One region of the Altererythrobacter epoxidivorans genome, then DNA from elsewhere that is predicted to be linked to it. Evidence: predicted binding sites of a transcription regulator. Region 1 holds the regulator's gene; each other region holds the start of a gene.

Region 1 (7,791 bases):
GGATTTCATGGTCGAACCATGGCAAGTCGCAGAAGCCCGCAGCATCGGTGCAGACGCGATCCTCATCATCGTCGCTGCGCTGGAAGACAGCGCAATGCAGGAAATCGAGGCTGCTGCGCTGGAACGCGGGATGGACGTGCTCGTCGAGGTGCATGACGAGGCCGAAATGGAACGGGCATCGCGCCTGAAATCACGCCTGATCGGGGTCAACAACCGAGACCTCAAGACGTTCAGGACAGACCTTGCGACGACCGAACGGCTGGCGGGACTTGCGCCTGAAGGGACCTTGCTGGTGGGCGAAAGCGGGATCAACTCGCACCGGGATTGCCTGCGGCTGGCCAGCGCAGGCGTGCGAACCTTCCTTGTCGGGGAAAGCCTGATGCGCGAAGCTGATGTCGAGGCTGCAACTCGCAAGCTACTGCTCGGCTGACGCTATCCTACTGCCGCATTTTCTGGCAGGCACGGCGCATGTAGTCTTCGGGACATCCGGTTGAAATGCGCCAGGACAGCCTTGCGCCGACGCCCCAGTTTTCCTCTACATGGACTGTGTTCCATGTGTTCCATCCAGTAGGATTTGCAGCGGAAGAATGAGCAAGCGGATGAGCGATCTGACCCATCTCGGTGAAAGCGGCGAAGCGCGCATGGTCGATGTCGGTGCAAAGGCGGAAACGGTGCGCAAGGCTGTTGCAGGCGGTCGCATCACGATGAAGCCGGAAACGCTTGCGGCGATCAGGGCTGGCGATGCTCCCAAAGGCGACGTTCTCGGCACCGCGCGGATTGCCGGGATCATGGCAGCGAAGAAGACGGCCGACCTGATCCCGCTTTGCCATCCACTCGGGCTCGAATCTGTCGAAGTGCAATTCGATTTCGAGGATTGCGCGATCCGCGTAACCGCAACCGCCGCACTCACCGGGAAAACCGGGGTGGAAATGGAGGCAATGGTCGCCGCATCCACAGCCTTGCTCACCATTTACGATATGGCGAAGGCGCTTGAAAAAGGCATGGTCATCGAAGGGGTTCGTCTCCTGGAGAAGACCGGCGGCAAATCGGGTCACTGGCGGGCAGAAATCGCCGACTGATGGCTGCCTTGCTATCCCTCGAAGACGCACAGAGCCGTGTATTGGATCTCGTCGATCCGCGCCCTGTTATCACACTGCCGGTCGATCGATGTATCGGACGCTACCTCGCCGAAGACCTCAGGGCGAACCGCACCCAACCCCCGGCAGACCTCTCCGCAATGGATGGATACGCTTTAAACGGCGACGGACCGTGGCAACTGGTTGGCGAGAGCCGCGCAGGTCACCCGTTCGCAGAACCGGTCGGTGCCGGTGAATGCGTGCGGATCTCTACTGGCGCCAGCATGCCCGAAGGCGCGGACCGAGTTCTCATCCAGGAGAATGCAGAGGTCGAAGGAGGTCTGGTCAAATGCACGCATGACCATCCGGATAGGGGCAAGCACGTTCGCCGCCGCGGCTTCGACTTTGCCAAAGGCGACCTCGTGCTGAAGGCGGGCGTGCGGATCGGACCTGCACAGCTCGCACTCGCCATCGGCTCGGGCCATGCGAAGCTGCCGGTAATGCAGCCCCTGCGGGTCGGCGTACTCGACAGCGGTGACGAGCTGTCCGCAAATCCCGAAGATTGCGGACCCGATCAGATACCTGCATCGAATGGCGCGATGATCTCCGCGATGCTCGCAGAGCTGGGCTGCGAAATCGTCAGGATCGGCCCTGTCGGCGACGATCCGGATGCCCTGGCAGAAGCCCTCGCGACAGCCGACGGCCTCGACATGCTCGTAACTTCTGGCGGCGCATCTGTCGGCGATCACGATTTGATGCGTCCTGCCCTCGAAAACTGGGGCGCTCACATCGACTTCTGGAAAGTGGCCATCAAGCCTGGCAAGCCGTTGATGGTGGCGCGGAGAGAGAAGACCGTGATCTTCGGGCTTCCCGGCAATCCTGTTTCCAGCTTCGTCACCTGCCTCCTTTTCGTCATGCCATATGCGAGAGCCGCGATGGGCGCGGCCGCTCCGATGCCATTCAGAGCCGTAGCGAAATTGGGTTGCGATCTGGCGCCGACCGGATCGCGACGGGAATTCCTGCGCGGATATTGGGACGGGACAACGGTTGTCACCTCGGACTCGCAAGATTCATCCGCGCTTGCAACGCTTGCTGCGTCGAACTGCCTTATTGATCGTCCGGCTGAAAGCACGGCGCTTGCGACTGGTTCACGGGTGGAGTGCATCTTGCTCTAACAGCCTCGCAGCTTGACTTGGTGAAAACTGTTGCCTAATTGTTCCTTATTCGTTCACCTTATCGGTGCACGAGAACGGGCGACCAGAGGAGGTTTTCGCCATGCTGACGGCAAAGCAGCACGAATTGATCCGCTTCATCCAGCAACGGCTTGAAGATACGGGAATTTCGCCATCCTTCGAAGAAATGAAGGAGGCGCTCGATCTCAAGAGCAAGTCGGGTGTCCATCGCCTGATCAGCGCGCTCGAGGAACGCGGCTTTATTCGCCGGCTTCCCAATCGCGCCCGCGCACTTGAAGTCATCAAGCAGCCCGAAGATGCGACCCCTGCGGTCAAGCGTCCGGTTGCAGCCAATGATCCTGTCACAATGTCGCGTGCAGCTGCGGCTCGTACGCCCGAACCGGCCAACGATATCATCGATGTTCCGCTTCATGGCCGGATTGCAGCCGGTGCCCCGATCGAGGCGATCGAAGGCCAGTCATCGATGCCGGTGCCTGCCGCCCTGCTCGGCCCTGGCGAGCACTATGCGCTCGAAGTCTCTGGCGACTCGATGATCGAAGCGGGCATTTTCGATGGTGATTTCGCCCTCGTGCGCCGGACCGATTCCGTCCGTGACGGGGAAATCGTTGTCGCCCTGGTGCGGAACGAGGAAGCGACACTCAAGTATTTGCGCCGTGAGAACGGCAAGGTTCGGCTCGATCCGGCAAACGGAATGTACGATCCGCAGATTTACGATGCTCATGAAGTGGTTGTTCAGGGCAAGCTAGCCGGATTGCTCCGCCGCTATCACTGAAAATCCGGTTGATTGGCGAGCCGCTACTTCTCGGCGGCTTGCCACCAACCATGCTGCCCCTGCGCTGATGCCACTGTGGTGATCTCTCGCCCCTCAACGTCGATCGATAACCCGCCATTTTCCCTCAGATAGGCAGCGTCCGCTTTCAGCCAGAGCGGCCTGCAAGACGCCGGTAGCCAGCGATCTGCCACGACAATGTCGGAACGTTCGCAAGCGGCAGCGAGTGACCGCTCCTCTACCCTGACCCTGTTTCGCGCCATCAGCAACGACCACTTCCGTCCGTCGCGTTCGATATCAAGGACACAGAATTCGGGAGAACAATCGGCGCTTGGCCAAGTTTCGACCGGGACGGGCTCACTGCGGGTTCCCGCCAGTTCGATCATGTTGTCCCTTGCGTAATCCGATCTCGTATCGCGAAGGCTCAGCAATCTATTGTCCGGCATTGTGATGGCGACGTGTCGACCATCGCTTGATATGAGCAGGTCAGGGACAGGCGTGCGCGCCAGCATGATGCATCCGATGGCAATCGGAACAGCAGAGAGCAGCCGGAACCTGCCACTCCACAAGGCAAGCCAAAGCCCGCCTGCGATGAAGAAACCGAACGTCGCGTATGTCATTTGCGGCATCAGTTTAACCGCGCCCGGCTGTGCTGCTGTAGTGTGAGCGATCTTCAGGAGAAGGTCGAGGCTCTGCTCCACGATCCACCACGCGGGAGCGCCAAGCCCAACCACGTCCAATGCCAGTGCGAACGCGATCAATGGCATGGAAACAAAGGTTACGAGCGGGATAGCGATCACGTTGGCAAGCGCGCCGTAAACGCCCGCCCTGTGAAAATGGAACAGGACAATCGGCATCAGCGCGATCTCGATAACGAAGCCGGTTACTAACAGCATGAGTGTTCGCCGACCGAACCTTGCAAGCCAATTTTCATCCCTCGGCGAGAGAAACTCCCGCACGGGCCGCGAACCATGCAGTGCGATTATTGTTATGACGGCGGCGAAGCTCATCTGGAAACTCGGCCCGGCGATCGCCTCCGGCCACAACAGCAAAACCGTGAAGGCAGCTACCGCGACCAGTCTCAGCGACAGCGGCTCACGACCCAGCACCAGCGCTCCCAATACTAGCAAGGCGGCGACGCAGCTCCTGACAGTCGGCACTTCGGCTCCGGTCAGCAGGGTGTATCCAATCCCGGCGCCTGCTGCGACTGCGGCCGCAACGATCGGAAGCCGGGCGCGCAGGGCGATTGCCGGAAAGAGCGCGAGGAGCCTGATGGCGAGAAAATATGCACCGGCAATCAACGCGCTCACGTGAAGGCCGCTGATCGACAATAGGTGCGTCAGCCCGGCGTCGCGCATAGCCTCATCGTCGGCAGGGGAGATCGCCCCCCTATCTCCGCTGGCGAATGCTGCAGCAATAGCTCCCGCGGAACCGTCCAGTTGGCTCCGAACATGGCTGGCAAGCCGCCGTTGGACATTGGCGAGACCGGATTGCGCTGGGTCGCCGTCGATGACTTCCACTTGCCCGATCGCGCTACCCGTGGCGGCCAAACCGTCGAACCACGCCCGCCTTGCAAAATTATAGCCGCCGGGAAACATGGGTGGCGCTGGTGGCATCAGGCGAGCACGAAGCTTGATGATCGAACCCTCACTCACCGAAGGGTATAAATCATCCTCGTCGACATTGACGCGAACCTTCAACGCCGCGCCGCGATCCGCCTCCCTGATTGCCAGCGTCAACCGCGCGCGCTTTTGCGCTGGCTGATTTTCCCGGTCGATCACATAACCCGACAAGGTCGTGACCATCGGCCTGTCGACAGGTGTCGCACCAACCATCTCGGAGCGCGTCCAGATTGTCGCGACACCGAGTGCGAACATCACCGACAAGGCGATGACAGCCATTCGCAGATGCGATCTCGATCCGTCGTCGCGCCACACCGCCGCGGCGGACACGGCCACCAGAACGCAAATGATGATAGATAAGGCCCATTGAAGCGGACCGGGCATCAGGAACCAGCTCGCGATGCCAGCGGAGAAAGCGACGACCAGCCATGGCGCACGATCGAACCCGGAACGGTCCAAATTCCGCTCCAGCAAGGACACGGCACTGGACAATTGAGCTGCACTAAGCCAATTGCGCTGCACTGCAGCATCCAAGCTGCCCTGACCGTCCCCCGTGGGCACCATCGGCGTGTGACGTGTCCCCATGTGTTTATTGAAAGGATTGAGGCACTTATGGCAAGCGAAAGCGGAGAAAAGACCGGCACGGTCATCACTCGCTTTGCCCCTTCCCCCACAGGCTTCCTCCATATCGGCGGAGCCCGGACTGCCTTGTTCAACTGGCTCTTTTCCCGCCATCACGGTGGCAAGGCCCTGCTCCGCATCGAGGACACCGATCGCAAGCGCTCCACGCAAGAAGCGATCGATGCCATTCTCGACGGTCTGCAGTGGCTCGGGCTGGAATATGACGAAGAGCCGGTGTTCCAGTCCGAACGCGGTTCACGCCATGTCGAGGTCGCTGAAAAGCTGCTGGAAGCGGGCTATGCCTACAAGTGCTTCGCCACTCCAGAAGAACTCGAGGAAATGCGCGCTGCCCAGCGAGCAGCGAAGGAGCCGATGCGTTACGACGGCCGGTGGCGACACCGGGATGCGAGTGAAGCGCCGCTCGGCGCTCCGTTCGTAGTCCGTCTGAAAACGCCGGAAGAAGGCGAAACCACCATCGAGGACCAGGTCCAGGGTAAGGTGACGGTCCGTAATGCCGAACTGGATGATTACATCATCCTGCGCGCAGATGGCACACCTACCTATATGCTGGCAGCAGTCGTGGATGACAGGGACATGGGCGTGACCCACGTGATCCGCGGGGACGACCATCTCAACAACGCATTCCGTCAGCTTCCGATCTATCACGCGATGGACAAGATCGAGGGCGACTGGGCGCAGCCCGTCTACGCGCACATCCCGCTGATCCACGGTGCCGACGGCGCCAAATTGTCGAAACGACATGGTGCCCTCGGCGTGGACTCTTATCGCGACGATATGGGCATCCTTTCAGAGGCCCTGTTCAATTACTTGCTGCGCCTTGGCTGGGGTCACGGCGACCGCGAGGAAATATCGCGCGAGGAGGCGATTGCCCTCTTCGACATCGATGGCGTCGGCAAGAGCCCCTCGCGCTTCGACCTCAAGAAACTCGAGAACCTCAACGGGCACTACATTCGCGAGGCAGACGACCACCGCCTGGCCCAACTGGTCGCCCCGCGAATTGGTCCGGAAGCCGATGTCGCGCTGCTGGCGCAGGCGATGCCAGTCCTCAAGACACGTGCGAAGAACCTCGACGAACTCGCTGAAGGTGCGGAGTTTTTGTTCAAGAAGCGTCCGCTCGAAATGACGGAAAAGGCCGCCGGCTTGCTGGACGATGACGCGAGGCAGCGCCTCTCCGTGATCGGAGAGCGGCTACGCGGTGAAAATGACTGGACAATCGAGGCACTCGAAGCCACTACCAAATCAATCGCCGAGGAGCTCGAACTGGGTCTCGGCAAGCTCGCGCAACCAATGCGCGCAGCCCTTACCGGAACGACGACGTCGCCCGGTATTTTCGATGTTCTGGTCCTTCTGGGACGGGAAGAAGCACTTGCGCGGATCGAAGCGCAGGCTGCAACAGCAGGCTGAGCGCGGGAAAACGTTTAAAGGAGAAGCATTTTGTCGGACAAACAGGCAAAACTCGAACTGGGTGGTCAGACTTACGAATTTCCTGTGCTGGAAGGCAGCACCGGGCCCGACGTGGTCGATATTCGCAAGCTGTACGGCCAGACCGGCGCCTTCACCTTCGATCCCGGATACAAGTCGACTGCCAGCTGCGAAAGCGCACTGACCTATATCGATGGTGACGAAGGTATCCTTCTCCATCGCGGTTATCCGATCGGTCAGCTGGCAGAAGAGTCCAGCTTCATGGAAGTCGCATACCTCCTGCTGAACGGCGAGCTGCCGCAACAGGAAACGCTGGACGACTTCACCTACACCATCACCCGCCACACCATGCTGCATGACCAGCTGCGCCAGTTCTACCAGGGCTTCCGCCGCGACGCGCACCCAATGGCCATCATGTGCGGTGTCGTCGGTGCGCTGTCGGCCTTCTATCACGACAGCACCGATATTGCCGATCCCGAGCAGCGCAAGATCGCGAGCCACCGCCTGATCGCGAAGATGCCGACGATTGCTGCAATGGCCTACAAGTATTCGGTCGGCCAGCCCTTCATGCAGCCCGACAATTCGCTCAGCTACACCGGCAATTTCCTGCGCATGACCTTCGGCGTTCCTGCCGAAGATTACGAAGTAATCCCGGCCGTTGAGAAGGCCATGGACCGCATCTTCATCCTGCACGCAGACCACGAACAGAACGCGTCGACCTCGACCGTTCGACTTGCCGGTTCTTCGGGTGCCAACCCGTTTGCCTGTATCGCAGCGGGCATCGCCTGTCTGTGGGGCCCTGCCCATGGCGGCGCCAACGAAGCTGCGCTGAACATGCTGCGCGAGATCGGCACGCCGGATCGCATTCCGCACTATATCGAGCGCGCCAAGGACAAGAACGATCCGTTCCGTCTCATGGGCTTCGGTCACCGCGTCTACAAGAATTACGATCCGCGCGCGACGGTCATGCAGAAGACCGTTCGTGAAGTCTTTGACGCGCTCAAGGTCAGCGACCCTGTCTTCGAAACCGCGCTGCGCCTTGAAGAAATGGCTCTCAACGACGATTA
Region 2 (7,791 bases), 1.2 Mb from region 1:
CCCTATCAGGGACACTGACGCCAGCACGGCGAACTCAATTCTGATGCCCCAGATCCGAAGCCAATTCCGCATCGTGCCGAGCCTCAGTTCGTAGAGCTTTGGCAGCTAAGTTGATCGAAGCGTTCAGCAACAGTCTTCCACGTTGCTATGCCTGCCTCGTCCCCTTCGTTGGATAGCCGCTGGATTTGCTGCGCGATATAAGCGGTTCCCTCTTCGCCATGGTTCTTTTCGACCCAGAGTGCGACGGCCCACAATTCCTGATCGCGGTTCAGCACCATGGCTCACGTCTCCCGGTCCATGTCCGCGCCAGCCCTTCGCTGACCAGCTGATCGCCAAGCGAGCGGCCGCCGCGCGTTACAACCCGCAATTTGCGACCGTACTGATCCTCATCTCTGCTCCCGATAGTCGTCAGTTCAAAGGGCCCGTCATTGAGCAATTCGACAAGGCGGTACGTCGCACGCATGCCGAGTTGGTACTCATAGTCGCAGCGAGGCTCGCTGATCTCGGGAGTGTCGATGTCGGCAATCCGGATCTTCACGCCATTAAGCCAGAAAGTATCTCCATCCACGACGCATGTGCGCCGGATCGATCCGCAGACGTCGAATTGCGGGGAGCTCGCTTGCTGGAATAGAGTTTGAGGCTGCTGATCATCGTTAGCAAGGCTGGCGTCATGGACTGGCCAGTTGAGTGCCAGCATCCCTCCAGCAAATACGATCGCGAATGCTCCCAAACCCAACGCGATCTCCTTTCTGAGCTTCCGGCGCTTCTGTACCTTCAACGCCTTGCGAAAGTCGAACGGCTCACCGGGGGTCTCACTCACTGGCGTTGTCCGTCTTCATTCCGGCACATGATTTCAGACAATAGCCGGAAATCAGGTAGTTTCGTCAATTTTACGTACCAATTGCTTGCCAACGTCCCAACACAGACCGGACATATTGCGGCGTTTCACCATTCTTGGGAATGCCGCGTGATCGGGAGACGGCACCCGGGCCAGCATTGTAAGCAGCCAAGGCCAGGTGGACTGCGTCGAACCGGTCTAACATCTCGCGAAGGTACCTGGCGCCACCGTCGATCGATGCAAGAGGGTCATGACGGTTCCGGACGCCCAGTTCTCTCGCCGTGGCCGGCATAAGCTGAGCCAGCCCGGCAGCACCGGCTGGACTAACAGCCATCGGATTGAAGCGGGACTCAGCCCAGATAAGAGCACGAAGCAGGTTGGTCGGAAGCCCGTAACGGCGTTCAGCCTCGGCTATCGCCGCCATATACAGGCCCTCCCGGTAGGATACGATTGCTGGCCCGGCTTGGTAGATTGCAGGAAGATATTCCCTTGCCGGCTGCTGGTCCGTCTCCGGTGGAACGATCGCGTGCTCGAACAAGGTGAAATCCTGGGCGCGGACTTGCTGGGAGGAGGTCGCGATCATTCCCAGACAGGCGACCGCTATCGCGGTCCGACGATTGAGGCGGGTCATCTCGAGTGGTGCTCCATTGATTCGAATCGAGATAGAACATAAGTAGAACATATGCCTGTAGGAAAGCAGCGAATGCCTGCCTTCGGGAGAGGAGAGGAACGCTGATGAGGGGGCCACTTTGCTTGCTGAGGAGCTCGCATGTCCCTGTCTGTCCAAGCTCATCCCAACCGGTCGCTTGCCGAGACCGCCCGTCGCATTTGTGAATCGCGAGGGGGCAAATGGTCCGGCACTAAGGGCATGGCCTGTTGCCCCGCGCATGATGACCGCACGCCGTCACTCGGTGTGTCGCTCGGTCGACAGGCCATCCTCTTCCACTGTTTCGCGGGATGCGATCAGCAGAGCGTGCTGGCTGCTTTGGCGCGTGAAGGTTTCGAGGCACCGGCGCTCTTTTCAGCTTCTGCGACCCCCAACGAACCCGAATCGACCAGCACCCGCAAACCCTCGGCGGTAGCGTTAAGGATCTGGCGCGATGCACAGCCACTGCGTGCCAGTCCGGCAAAGGCATATCTTGAAAGCCGCGGCATCCTCGCCGCATCTCCGGCGCTCCGCTTCCATCCACGAACGCCGCTTGGCCCGAAAGGACGGGCCCGCTTTCTGCCCGCCATGATCGCGGCAGTCAGCCTCGACGATGGCCCGATCGCCATCCACCGCACGTTCCTGTCTACCAAGGCCTCAGGCAAGGCCGCTTTCGACAAACCTAAGCGCGCACTCGGCACGCCCGGGCAAGCTGCTGTCCGCCTCTTCGCTCCGGCCTCCGGAAAGCTCGGCCTCGCCGAGGGTATCGAGAGCGCGATGTCGGCCTATGCCCTCACCGGCATCCCCGTCTGGGCTACCCTGGGTAATGAGCGCTTCGGTCTCGTCAGCGTGCCTGAGAGCGTGACCGAGCTTCACCTCTTCGTCGATCACGATGCTGGCGGCGAGCTGGCCGCGTCGCGTGGCCTGGCCGCTTATGCCCGCGATGGGCGGACGATCCACGTTCGCAAACCACACTCACGCGACACCGACTGGAACGATGAACTTACAGCATGGCTGCGCCGCAAAGCGGCGCGGTAGAGGAGAGAGAGCTTCTCGAATTCCTGATCCGGCAGAGGGCGTGTCCCGATGCCCTCATCAGGAGGACGAATCGCCATGTTTCAATCAGACCTGTTTCCCGCCGGCGAGCAACAGTCGTCAGTGCCATTGGCTTACGCCGTCGGCGCCAGGATTGCCGCGCTTCTCGCTTCGGGACGTCACCTTTCCCGCGCCGATATCGCCGGCCTGTTCGCCGAGGAAACCGGCGTCATGGACTGGGGAAGCGCCTGGACCATCGATGACTACAACAACGCGGTCGAGATCGGCGCACTGCTCTGGCTGCGAGAGTCCTCACGGATCGATCTGGCGACGAACGTGCACGAAGCCGAAGCGCGGTTCGACTGGCTCAAAGCAGCCTTACCGCCCCGGCATGTTCGCAGCGAGGCACAGGTCGAGCTCCAGCAGTTCTCGACCCCGCCAATGCTGGCCTGGCTGATGGCAGGGGCCGCAGCTATCTCTGCGCACGACACGCTGCTCGAACCGTCCGCCGGCAATGGTGCGCTTGCCCTATGGGGCAGCGTCCGGAAGGCCTCGCTGCTCCTCAACGAGATCGATCCGGCAAGACGAGACAGCCTAGGCCACATCTTCGCTGCGGCCCCGATCACCGCGCATGACGGGGAACTGATCGCCGACCTGCTTCGCGGCCCTGTTCCGTCGGCCGTGCTGATGAACCCGCCATTCGCCCGCAGCCAGGAACGCGGCAAGGATGGTGAGACGGCGCAGCGCCACCTGCGCAGTGCAATCCGGGCGTCAGCCGCTGGGGCGAGGATAGTCGCGATCATGCCCGAAGGCTTCGACGCTTCAACCTTCGCCAAGGAACAGGACGAAGCATCGCTCCTGCTCAATGTCCGCTTGCAGCAGATGTTTCGTCGGACAGGGACGGGGATCGCCGTTCGTCTGGTTGTGTTCGATAAGACGCCGACTGCGTCCTCGCCTGCGATCACCGAAGATACTGCCGACCTCATCTCGCTCCACGAGCTTATCACTGCGCTTCCGCCACGCGTACAGACCTCCGCCAACATCCATCGCCTGCCGCTCGGCAAGCCAGTGCGCCTCGTTTGCAAGACTTCGACCCAAAGCGCGCTGGTTCGGCCGGTGGCGCCGTTCGCCGCGACACCAGCAGCCACGGCGAATGCGATCGACCTTGCCTATTCGGTCCTCGCCGACACCGCGCCTGTGCCCGAACAGGCAGGCATCTACCTGCCTTACCGGCCCAGCCGCATCGCCTTCGAAGATGCGCCGGTCCATCCCACCCCGCTCGTGGAATCGGTCGCCATGGGTTCGGTCGCGGCACCGCAGCCCGATGTTTGCCCGCGTCTCCCCGCAAATTGGCAGGCCAATGGCCTCTTGTCCGAAGCGCAATGCGAGACACTGGTCTACGCTGCCCAGGCATTCGCACACGACCTCCCGGGTCAATTCAAGGTCAGCCAGGAAGGCACCTCGCTTGAGCTTGCCAACGACGGCCACGCCTACCGCCAAGGCTTCTTCCTCGGCGACGGGACAGGAGCTGGAAAGGGACGACAGATCGCCGCGGTCATCATGGACCGCTGGCTCGCCGGCGAGCGTCGCCATATCTGGATCACCAAGAACGAGGCGCTGCTCGAAGATGCACGCCGCGACTGGGAAGCACTTGGTGGGCTGCCGCTCGACATCCAGCCGCTCTCCCGCTGGAAACTTGGCCACCCTGCAACGATGTCCGAAGGCATTCTCTTCGTCACCTATCCGACGCTGCGCTCGGGCCGCGCCGAGGATACGCGGCTCGACCAGATCCTTGCCTGGGCGGGCGAGGATTTCGATGGCGTGATCGCTTTCGACGAAGCCCACGCCATGGCCAATGCGCTCGGGGGCTCTTCAATCCGCGGCAAGGTCAAGGGCTCCGAACAAGGGATGGCGGGCCTCAGGCTGCAGAACCATCTCCCGCGCGCCCGCGTGCTCTACGCGTCTGCCACTGGCGCTTCGGATATCGCCAACCTCGGTTACACCTCCCGGCTCGGCCTGTGGGGACCCGAGACCGCTTTTCCGACCCACGAGGCGTTCATGACCGAGATCCGCGCTGGCGGCGTCGCGGCGATGGAGCTCGTCGCCCGCGACCTCAAGGCCCAGGGCCTCTACCTTGCCCGTGCGCTGTCCTTCGCCGGGGTCGAGTACGAAATCCTCGAACACAGCCTGACCGAAGCGCAGGTACGGATCTACGATGCCTATGCCGAGGCCTGGGCAATCATTCACCGCAATCTCGAAGCGGCGCTCGAAGCAACCCGCGTGGTCGACGAGGACAGCGGCGATACGCTCAATCGCAACGCTAAGGCGGCAGCGTTGTCGATCTTCGAAGGCACCAAGCAGCGCTTCTTTGCCCAGCTCCTGCTTTCGATGAAACTGCCGAGCCTGATCCCCGCGATGGAAGCGGCGCTTGGCGAAGAGCATTCGGTTGTCGTGCAGCTGGTCTCGACCGCCGAGGCCATGCTCGACCGGCGCCTTGCCGACCTGTCCGACGAAGAACGCGAAGCGCTCGATATCGATCTGTCCCCGCGTGAATATGTCATCGACTACCTTTCGAAGAGCTTCCCGGTGCGCCTGATGCAGGTCTTCGCCGACGACGACGGCAATCTCCGCTCCGAGGCAATGAGCGACGAGGAGGGCAATCCCGTCTTCTGTCCGCGCGCCGTGGCCGCGCGCGATGCGCTGATCGAACAGCTTTGCGCGCTGCCGCCCATCGCAACAGCACTCGATGCGGTTATCGAGCATTTCGGAACCGAGGCTGTGGCCGAGGTCACGGGCCGGACCCGAAGGCTGGTATCGGGCCGCGATGGCCAGCAGCGCCTCGAACGGCGAAGCCCCAGTGCCAATGTTGCCGAAGCGCAAAGCTTTATGGAAGGGACCAAGCGCATCCTGGTCTTCTCGGATGCAGGTGGCACGGGACGTTCCTACCATGCCGACCTTGGCTGCCGAAACCAGCAGCGCCGGGTTCATTTCCTGCTCGAGCCGGGCTGGCGCGCCGACAACGCTATCCAGGGTCTTGGACGTACCAACCGCACCAACCAGGCCTCGGCCCCGCTCTTCCGGCCGGTAACCACCGACGTGAAGGGCGAACGCCGCTTCATCTCGACCATTGCGCGAAGGCTCGAGGCATTAGGCGCGCTGACGCGCGGCCAGCGCCAGACCGGCGGGCAGAACCTGTTCGACCCGGCCGACAATCTCGAAAGCGATTACGCGCGCGACGCGCTCAGCCGCTGGTTCCAGCTGCTCTATGACGGCAAGCTCGAGGCCACGAGCTTCAGTAACTTTGTCGAGCGCACCGGCCTCCGGCTCGAAAACCCCGATGGCGGGCTGACCGACAATCTCCCCACGATCCAGCGCTGGCTCAACCGCATCCTCGCCCTGCCGATCGCGCTCCAGAACGGAATCTTCGACGAATATCTCGGGTTGGTAGAGGCGCGGATCGAAGCCGCACGCGAAGCCGGAACGCTCGACCAGGGACTGGAAACCGTCAGGGTCGATCGCTTCACGGTCCTTGCCGACGAACTTCTCCGCACCGACCCCGTGACCGGAGCCGAGACCCGCCTCGTCTCGCTCGAAGTAACGAGGCACCTTCGGCCTCTACGCTTGCAGCGCCTCGTACGCATGCACGAGATCGGCGGCCCGCGCGCGATCCCGATGCGAAATGCGCGCTCGGGCAAGGTCGCACTGTCGGTTCCGGCCCGACGGCTCATCGCCGACGACGGCGCCGTGATCGAACGTCGGCGCCTGCTGCGCCCGCTCAAGTCTGCAAACTGCACGCTTGAGGCACTCGCTGAAAGCCATTGGGAAGAAATTGGCGTCACCGCATTCACGAGGGCCTGGCGTGCCGAGGAAGAGGAAGCGGCCAAGTCACCGGTGACCGAGCGCGTCCATCTTGCTACCGGCCTATTGCTCCCGGTCTGGAAGCGCCTGCCCGGCGATCATGTTCGGGTCACCCGGCTCTTTGCCGAGGACGGCCAGTCGATCATTGGGCGTGAAGTGCTCGATATCGATCTCGCCGCAATCGCCGAGACCTTTGGTCTTTCCGGATTTACCGGACCGGCGCCTGAGCAGATCGGCAACCTCGTCATCGCCAGCGGCAAGCCGCTGGGCCTCGCAAGCCACGATGCCTTGACCGTCAAGCGATCGCTGGTCGGCGGCGAACAGCGGCTTGAACTGACCGGGTTCTCGCCCGATCGGCTCGACTGGTACAAGGGCAAAGGCTGCTTCACCGAGATCATCCGCTACCGCACGCGCCTGTTCGTCCCGGTGTCGAATGCCTCGTCGGTTCTCCCCGCGCTTGCCGCCTGATCCCTCGGGCAGACCCCAGTCTCAGAATGAGAGTGGAGGGAGCCCTTTGGGCTTGTGGGCCTCGTGATCCTCACCTGCGCCTTCATTCCATCAGGAGAACACCCATGATCCAGTCGATTCCCTTGAAGAAGCTCGTCCCGAGCCCGCGCAACGTTCGCAAGTCGAGCGACGTGCTGGCCGACCTTCAACTGCGGGCAGACATCGCCGCGCGCGGCCTGCTGCAGAACCTCGTCGTGCGCAAAGGAAAGCGCGGCAAGTTCGAGGTCGAGGCCGGCGGTCGCCGGCTCGCTGCACTGCAGGCGCTGGCCGAAGATGGCGCCTTGCCCGAGAACCACGAGGTCACCTGCCTCGTCATCGAAGGCGAAGAAAGCGAAGTGCGCGAAGCCAGCCTTGCCGAAAACTTCCAGCGTCTGGCGATGAACCCGGCCGACGAGGCGCAGGCCTTTGCTTCCATCATCGAGGCGGGGGCTACCCCCGAAGACGTGGCGCGCCGCTTCGGCCTCACCGTCCGCTTCGTCGAAGGACGCCTGCGTTTGGCAAGTCTCGCACCCTGCGTCTTCGAAGCACTCGCCGAAGGCACGATCACGCTCGACATGGCCAAGGCCTACGGCGCGATCTCCGACGTGGAGTGGCAGGCGCATGTCTATGCCGAGTTGCAGGATGCCTGGTATCAGATCACGCCTGATACGATCCGCCGCATGGTGCTTGATGCCACGGTGCGCGGTTCCGATCCGCGAGCGGTTCTCGTCGGACGCGATGCCTACCTCGCCGCAGGTGGGCGGATCGAACGCGAACTGTTCGACGACGATGCCAGCGAGAGCTGGATCGATGTCGCGCTGCTCGAAGACCTCGCGCACAAAGCCATGGAAGAAGCAGCAGAAAAGGCCGCGCTCGAATATGGCCTTGCCTGGGTGCGCCCGACGCTTGGCAACTACGTCAGCCATGA
Region 3 (7,791 bases), 220 kb from region 1:
ACGATCCATAGGATTTGTGCAGTTCCAGCAATCGTGCCGGTCGCATACCACCCATACCAGCCTGCAAGGGCAAGGCAGACTACGGTGAAGACAAGGGAGAAGCCGTAAAAGCGAAGGAAGCTGTTCATCGCGCCGTTCAATCCTTGGGCTGGTAAGTTTGTTCCTCGCCGGGAAAAACGCGTTCGCGAACTTCCTCTGCGTAGGTCGCAACGGTCTTGTCGATGATCGAGGCGATGTCCTCGTAGCGCTTCACGAACCGTGGCACCCGCTCGAACATCCCGAGCATGTCTTCGGTGACGAGCACCTGCCCATCGCATTGGGCCGATGCACCGATCCCGATCGTCGGGCAGCTGACAGCCTGCGTCGCTTCGATTGCGATCGGTTCGACCACGCCCTCGATGACGATGGCGAAGGCACCGGCATCATCCAGCGCCTTGGCATCACTCACGATCTTTCCGGCTTCTGCATCGCTGCGGCCGCGGGCTGCATATCCGCCAAGCACATTGACCGCCTGCGGTGTGAGGCCGACGTGACCCATCACCGGAATGCCGCGCTGGTTCAGGAAAGCGACCGTTTCGGCCATCGCCTCGCCGCCCTCCAGCTTGACCGCGGCGGCGCCTGATTGCTTGAGCAGGTAGCTCGCGCTTTCGAACGCCTTTTCCTTCGACGCTTCGTAAGAGCCGAACGGCATGTCCACCACGACCACCGAGTGGTACGAACCGCGCACGACCGCGGCGGCGTGGTTTGCCATCATGTCGAGTGTGACGGGAACAGTCGAGGCAAGGCCATAGATGACCTGTCCGAGGGAGTCGCCGACCAGCAGCAGGTCACAATGCGCATCGAGCAATTGCGCCTGCCGCGCAGTATATGCAGTCAGCATGACCAGCGGTTGTTCCGTATGGCCGTCCTTCTTGCGCGCCCTGATGCGGGGAACGGTCAATCGGCGCATGGGCTGCGGCGTCGGGTTGGCGCGGCTGGTCGAGGTGTCGAGCTGGAAGGTCGTAGACATAGCGGCCTTCTAGACGAGCGGGGGATTTGCGCAAATGCTCGCTCGACTGACTTGCGCAAAACGTGCAAACAGTTCGCATTATCGCGCCCCGGAGAGGGCTGGGAAGGATTTGTAACATGGCAGGAAAAGCTGCAGAGGGCGGGGGTTGGTCCTCGCGCACGGCTTTCGTTTTGGCGGCGATCGGTGCCGCTGTTGGTCTCGGAAATATCTGGCGTTTTCCAACTCTCGCTGGAGAAAACGGCGGCGGCGCATTCGTCCTCGTCTATATCGGGTTCGTCTTGCTCCTTGGCGCCCCGTTGGTCTTGTCGGAAATCCTGCTGGGCAGGGCGGGCGGCGAGGATGCGATCGGATCGGTCCGCAACGTCGCCCGTAAATCCGGTCGTAGCGAAAGCTGGAAAGGCCTGGGCGCTCTCCAGATCATCGCCGGCTTCCTGATCCTGTCGTTCTATTCGGTCGTCGCAGGCTGGGTGATCAACTACGTCTTCCTCTCGGGCGCCGACTGGTTCAGCGCGATCGCTTCGGGAGACCCGTTTGCAGGCGCCTTTAACGGAGAGACGCAGGACGAGATCACCGGTCGGATGGGCGCATTATTTGCCGACCCGGTGCGGCTGATCGGCCTGCACCTCCTGTTCATGGTTGCGACTGTCTGGATCGTCGCGAGCGGCGTGCATGACGGGATCGAGAAGGCAGCGACATGGCTGATGCCGGCGTTTTTCGTGCTGCTCGTAATCGTGACCATCTATGGCGCATTCACCGGTGATTTCGGCCAGGCGCTGGCATTCATGTTCACGCCCGATTTTGCCAAGCTTTCGCCGCAAGTCCTCAACGAGGCCCTGGGGCAGGCTTTGTTCTCGCTGAGCCTTTCTGCAGGCGGCCTGCTGACCTACGGCGCATATGTCGGGAGGGACGTCAATCTCGCCCCGACAGCCGGTACGATCGCCTTTGCCGATACGCTTGTTGCCATCCTGGCCGGCCTGATGATCTTCCCGATCGTCTTTGCCGTCGGTCTCGATCCGGCAGCGGGTCCTGCCCTGATTTTCCAGACATTGCCGGTCGCATTCAATTCGATGCCCGCAGGCGCGCTGATCGGCATGATTTTCTTCGTGCTGATCTTCTTCGCAGCGCTTACGAGCTCGATCTCGTTGCTCGAGGGGCCGACGGCCTGGGTCATCGATCGTTTCGGCCTTGAACGCCGTACCGCGGCAATGGTCGTTGGCGGCTCGGCCTTCCTGATCGGCGTCGCTTGTGCACTTGGTTACAATGTGTGGTCGGACGTCCGCCCGCTTTCGTTCTGGGGTATCTTTGAGAACGCCGACATCCTCGACAGCATCGATGGTTTCACGGGCAAGATCATGCTGCCGCTGTCAGCATTGCTGGTGGCTGTGTTCGTCGGCTGGCGCGCAGACCGCAACCTGGTGGAGGCCGAAACCGGCCTTTCCGGCGGGATGTTCGCGCTCTGGCGCTTGCTGGTATGCTGGGCCGCGCCGATAGCGGTATTCCTGGTGCTGCTGTTTGGGTTGTTCCCCGGACTTCTCGGCTGAAGGTACAAAAAAGGCCGCCTCTCGGGGCGGCCTTTCTTTTCGAGTCGTCGAAGCTCTTACAGCGTCGTTTCGACGTGCTTGTCCTGGACTTCATCATGCACTGTCTTGCCCAGTGCCATCTTGGCGACGGTCATGAGACCAACATCGCCGCTCCAGATTTCGGCTTCGCCAAGATCCATGCGCAGGAACAGCAGGTCGGGATCGTCCTTGCCCTGATCGTACCAGGCCTTCACGAAGTTGTTCCAGAACTGTTCGAAACGGCCCTGGTCGGTTTCGACGGATAGCGTGCCGCCGAAGCGTGCGAACATCTTGTGATCCTTGCCTTCATAGGTCGCGGTCACGTTGCCGAGCTTGGCAAAGTCGCTGTTCTTCTGGGTGAAGAACCAGATCGAGCTGTTCGCGTCCTTGTCCAGCTGGGCAGTCATCGGGACTGCGGTTTTTGGATCGTCGTCGCGCTGTAGGAAGAGGTACGAAGAATCGTCCAGTGCCTTCCAGAATTTGGTCTTCAGTTCGTCTGCATTTCCGTTGGTATAGTTCATGGGGGTGTCTCCTTTGTTGTTCTTTCAACGGGATGGAGCGCCGCTTGTTCCTGAGTGAGCGCCAAGCTGAGCGGGGCGGGGGATCAATTGCAGCCGGTGATTGCGAATCGATCCATAATGGAACATAAGAAGAACATATGCGTCATTCCGCTATGCCTTCTATTGTTTCACCCCGTGGGATTGGTCCTGCGATTGCCTTTGGCAGTCGGCAGGCTGCGCGCTGGCGCCCGGGATTGGCGGGGGCTTCGCATAGCGAGGTGTTCGCGAGCGGTGACGAGGGATGCGGCGCGGCGCTGGCGCTGGCTCTTGCCCGCGATACCCTTGCCGCGGCTGCTACCAATCCCCTGAGCGAAACCGATGATCGCCGCATGGTGTTGTGGGTGCAGGATCGCGATGCGATCAAGCGGGGTGGGCGTCCTTACCTGCATGGTTTGCCGGCGGATCTTCGCCATCGCCTGATCCATGTCGAGGTCAAGAGCCCGGCCGATGCCCTGTTCGCGCTGGAAGAAGGTTTGCGGTGCCGGGACCTGGCTTTCGTACTGGGCGAAATCGCCGGAAATCCGCGTGCCCTCGATTTTACTTCCTCTCGCAGGCTCAGTCTTGCCGCGGAAAAGCACGGCGTCCCGCTGTGGTTGGTGCGGCTCGACGCACGGCCCGACCTGTCTTCCGCCAGACTGCGCTGGCAGGCGCGGTCCGCGGTTTCCCCGCCTGCGCGATGGAATGCGCATGCGCCGGGTATAGCTTCATGGCGGGCCGAACTGTTTCGCGCTCGCACCCATCCTCCAGGTACATGGACCTTGCGCGATGACGGCGGAAACCTCGTCGCTGCCGGATCACCTGCCTCCGAAACGTCCGGATCGCCGCATCATGGCGATCTGGTTCGCGCAGCTGGCGGTCGATCGCTGGCGGCTGTCTGACGCGCAGGGGGAAAAGGGCGGCACCGATGCCGAACCCTATGCCCTGATTACCGAAACTGCGCATGGCCCGCGGGTCGATGCTGCCAACCGCGCCGGTGCGGAAGCTGGCGCACGCCCGGGAATGATGCTCGCCGATGCGCGGACGCTTTGCCCCGAAATCAAGGTTGCCCCGTCCGATCCTGCTGGCGATCTCGCCTTCCTGGAAAAGCTGGCCCTGTGGTCGCGCCGGTGGGGCCCATGGAGCGCACTCGATCCACCCGACGGACTGATCGTCGACGTGACTGCAGTCGCGCATCTTTTCGGCGGGGAACGCCGGTTGCTGGCCGATGCCCGCAAGGCCTTTGCCGAACGCGATCTCGATGTGCGGCTCGCCATAGCGCCTACTGCCGGTGCGGCATGGGCTCTCGCCCATTACGGGCGGCGGACTGCGGATGGCGGCAGCATCTTGCCCGGTGGGCAGGACATGGCGGCGCAGCTTTCGGACCTTCCTGTCGCTGCGCTGAGGCTGGATGGCGATGTGCTGACGGTGTTGCGGCGCCTCGGGCTGAAGAAGCTCGGTGACCTGGCGGGGGTCGGGCGCGATGCCTTGCAGCGGCGGTTCCGCAATCGCAAGTCGCCGACTGCCAATCCGCTGCTGAGGCTTGACCAGATCCTTGGCCGCCTGCCCGAACCGCTGTTGCCGGTCGTTCCGCAGCAGGTGCCGCTGGTCCAGCGGCGGCTGATGGAGCCTATTCGCCACCGCGACCTGCTCGACCAGGTATTGCACGATCTGGCGCACGACATGGCGCGCGAACTCGAAGGTATGGGCAAGGGCGCGCGAAGGCTCGAACTGGGACTTTGGCGGGTCGATGGCGAGGTGCTCATCCGTGCGCTCGAGCTTTCTGCCGCAACACGCGATCCTGCCCATATAAAGCGCCTGTTTGCCGTCAAGCTGGACGATATAGACGCCGGGTTCGGCATCGAGACCGTGCGCCTGCGGGCAAGCTGGGCCGAACCGCTGGCGTTGGAACAGGGTGAGATCGAGGCATCGGCCGAAAACCATGGCACTTCGCTCAATGCCTTTATCGACCGGCTGACTGTCAGGCTCGGGCAGAATGCGGTTTGCCGACCCGTTCCCCATGCCAGCCACTTGCCCGAAAGATCTCAACGATGGCAGCCGCCGCTCGAACCGGAGCCTGCCAGTCAAGGTGAATTGGCCTTTAACTTTCGGCCGCTCAAATTGCTCGATCGGGCAGAGCCGATTGCGGTGCTTTACGCCACGCCCGATGGTTATCCGCGTTCTTTCCAGTGGCGGGGGGCTGTCCACGAAGTGGTGCGGGTCGAAGGCCCGGAACGGCTCGCGCCCGAGTGGTGGCGGGAAAAATCCTCTGCCAGATTAAGGGATTACTATCGCATCGAGGATCGCGAAGGGCGGCGTTACTGGCTCTATCGCAATGGAATTATCGGCGATGGCCGGGGCGGTATGCCTGCCTGGTTCATGCACGGTTTCTTTGGTTAACAGGTCTTACATTAAGCTAATCGAAGGCATTTGGATCAAGCACTCTTTCAAGTTTTGATGCCAAATGAACATTATGAACGGCGCAGAAGTCATACGCGATTCCGACAGGCGAAACCTTGGCATACTGGTCGAAGGGCGGATGCGTTCGCGCAGCGTCTGCTTCGACCTGATCGACGTGTCGCAGGGCGGGTGCAAGATCCGCGGCAAACTGGGCTTCGCCACTGAAGGCGAAACGATCAGCCTCAAGATCAACGGGGTCCGCGCCCCGCTTGGCAAGATCGTATGGGTAGAAGACAACTTTGCTGGTGTGGCGTTCGAGGGGCGCATGCACGAGGCTGTGCTGGATCACCTCCAGAAAGAACTTCTCGCTCGCAACAGCTGACGAGTTCCCGGCCCTCCGGGACAGTTCCGACTTATACCTCTTACAGAATCCGCCATGCACAGCCGCCTGTGCATCATTTGATATTGGCGGGATGTCTGTAAGAACATATAAGGAACAAATGGCAACCCGAACGACCCTCGAAAAACTTCAGATACTGGCTGACGCGGCCAAATACGACGCTTCTTGCGCATCGTCCGGGACGGCGAAAAAGAACTCGCTGGGCGGCAAGGGGATCGGCTCGACCGAAGGGATGGGCATCTGCCATGCCTATGCTCCCGACGGCCGATGCATCTCGCTACTCAAGATCCTGCTGACCAATCACTGCGTCTTCGACTGCCACTATTGCGTCAACCGCAAGAGCTCGAATGTGGAGCGTGCACGCTTCACCCCGCAAGAGGTCGCGGACCTCACCATCGCCTTCTACAAGCGCAATTACATCGAAGGATTGTTCCTTTCCTCGGGCATCGTGAAAAGCTCCAACCATACGATGGAGCAGCTGGTGGAAACTGCGCGTATCCTGCGGGAAGAACACGATTTTCGCGGATACATCCATCTCAAGACGATCCCTGAAGCCGACCCCGAACTGGTCCACCAGGCGGGGCTCTATGCCGACCGTGTCTCGATCAATGTCGAACTGCCGACCGACAGCGGGCTGACCCGTCTCGCACCCGACAAGAATGCGCGCCAGATCGAAGGCGCGATGGGCAGGGTCAAGAGTGACATAGTGGAGCTCAAGGATGCCAGAAAGCGGTTCAAGCATGCCCCGCGCTTTGCCCCGGCGGGCCAGTCGACACAGATGATCGTGGGGGCCGATGCCGCCACCGATTCCGACATCGTCGGCAAGGCGAGCGGCCTCTACAAGAGCTTCGGCTTGCGGCGGGTCTATTACAGCGCCTTCTCCCCGATCCCCGATGCGAGCGCGGTGCTGCCGTTGAAGCGGCCGCCGCTGATCCGCGAGCACCGGCTCTACCAGTCCGACTGGCTGATGCGTTTCTACGGGTTCAAGCCAGGTGAAATCGTGCAGGCGGCGGGGGCGGACGGCAATCTGCCGCTCGACATCGATCCCAAGCTGGCCTGGGCGCTGAAATTTCGCGAAACCTTCCCGGTCGACGTCAACCGTGCGGCAAAGGAGCAATTGTTGCGGGTGCCGGGGCTCGGCACGACGGCGGTAAAGCGTATCCTGATCGCGCGTCGGCACCGGACCCTCAGGCTCGACGACGTGGCCAAGCTGACGCAGTCGATCGCCAAGGTTCGGCCCTTCATCGTGACTTGCGACTGGCGCCCGACCTTCCTTACCGACCGCGCCGATTTGAGGAGCATGCTCGCACCCAAGGCAGAGCAGCTGGAACTGTTCGCGGCATGACCTCGCTCAATTCTTTCGTCCGGAACGTCGCGCTCGGATCTCACTACGTCGTTCACCTGCCGACGAGCGACGATTTCGATTTCTGGCGCGAGCGTGCGCGCGGCCTGGTCCAGTGCGATGTCCCGCCCGATCGCGTGTCATGGGTCGAGCCCGGCGGGACGTCGGACCTGTTCGCGCATGAAGGGCCTGCGCGCGGTGAAAAGCGACTGCCGGTGCCGGAAAACGCCAACCGTCCGGTGCGGGCGAGCAAGCGCTTCGTGAGCATTGCAAGGAATGCGGCGCTTCATTCCGATCCGCAGCGTTTCGCCTTGCTCTATTCCCTGCTGTGGCGGCTGCAGTCCCAGCACCGGCTGATGGAAGACAGCGCTGATCCCGAGGTGCGCCGTGCGGAGGAACTGGCGAAGGCGGTGCGCCGCGACAGTCACAAGATGCATGCCTTCGTCCGCTTTCGCCTGGTGGAAGGCGAACCGGGCGAGGAGGGCACGCGCGGAGGCGAAAACGACCATTACGTCGCCTGGTTCGAGCCCGATCATCACATCGTG

The links. Region 1 encodes LexA, which represses DNA repair genes until DNA is damaged. Its sites were predicted from a motif close to GTTCCNCNCTTGTTCT; they were not measured.
Region 2: a site for LexA is predicted at 1,503-1,518, ahead of AMC99_RS00140 (DUF7146 domain-containing protein). Genes of this name have one in related genera too.
Region 3: a site for LexA is predicted at 5,987-6,002, ahead of AMC99_RS04930 (putative DNA modification/repair radical SAM protein). Genes of this name have one in related genera too.

Annotation. Positions count from the first base shown of each region.
Region 1 is NZ_CP012669.1:1,178,599-1,186,389, forward strand. It holds gene trpC (indole-3-glycerol phosphate synthase TrpC) at 1-430, shown strand, start outside; gene moaC (cyclic pyranopterin monophosphate synthase MoaC) at 600-1,079, shown strand; gene AMC99_RS05990 (molybdopterin molybdotransferase MoeA) at 1,079-2,251, shown strand; gene lexA (transcriptional repressor LexA) at 2,352-3,041, shown strand; gene AMC99_RS06000 (ComEC/Rec2 family competence protein) at 3,065-5,245, opposite strand; gene gltX (glutamate--tRNA ligase) at 5,273-6,706, shown strand; gene AMC99_RS06010 (citrate synthase) at 6,737-7,791, shown strand, end outside.
Region 2 is NZ_CP012669.1:21,351-29,141, forward strand. It holds gene AMC99_RS00125 (DUF6961 family protein) at 84-278, opposite strand; gene AMC99_RS14185 (thermonuclease family protein) at 269-820, opposite strand; gene AMC99_RS00135 (lytic transglycosylase domain-containing protein) at 891-1,469, opposite strand; gene AMC99_RS00140 (DUF7146 domain-containing protein) at 1,707-2,522, shown strand; gene AMC99_RS00145 (strawberry notch family protein) at 2,598-6,845, shown strand; gene AMC99_RS00150 (ParB/RepB/Spo0J family partition protein) at 6,950-7,791, shown strand, end outside.
Region 3 is NZ_CP012669.1:957,911-965,701, forward strand. It holds gene AMC99_RS04895 (DUF475 domain-containing protein) at 1-128, opposite strand, end outside; gene panB (3-methyl-2-oxobutanoate hydroxymethyltransferase) at 137-1,009, opposite strand; gene AMC99_RS04905 (sodium-dependent transporter) at 1,126-2,550, shown strand; gene AMC99_RS04910 (pyridoxamine 5'-phosphate oxidase family protein) at 2,607-3,089, opposite strand; gene AMC99_RS04915 (hypothetical protein) at 3,323-4,006, shown strand; gene AMC99_RS04920 (Y-family DNA polymerase) at 3,957-5,504, shown strand; gene AMC99_RS04925 (PilZ domain-containing protein) at 5,569-5,886, shown strand; gene AMC99_RS04930 (putative DNA modification/repair radical SAM protein) at 6,005-7,249, shown strand; gene AMC99_RS04935 (UdgX family uracil-DNA binding protein) at 7,246-7,791, shown strand, end outside.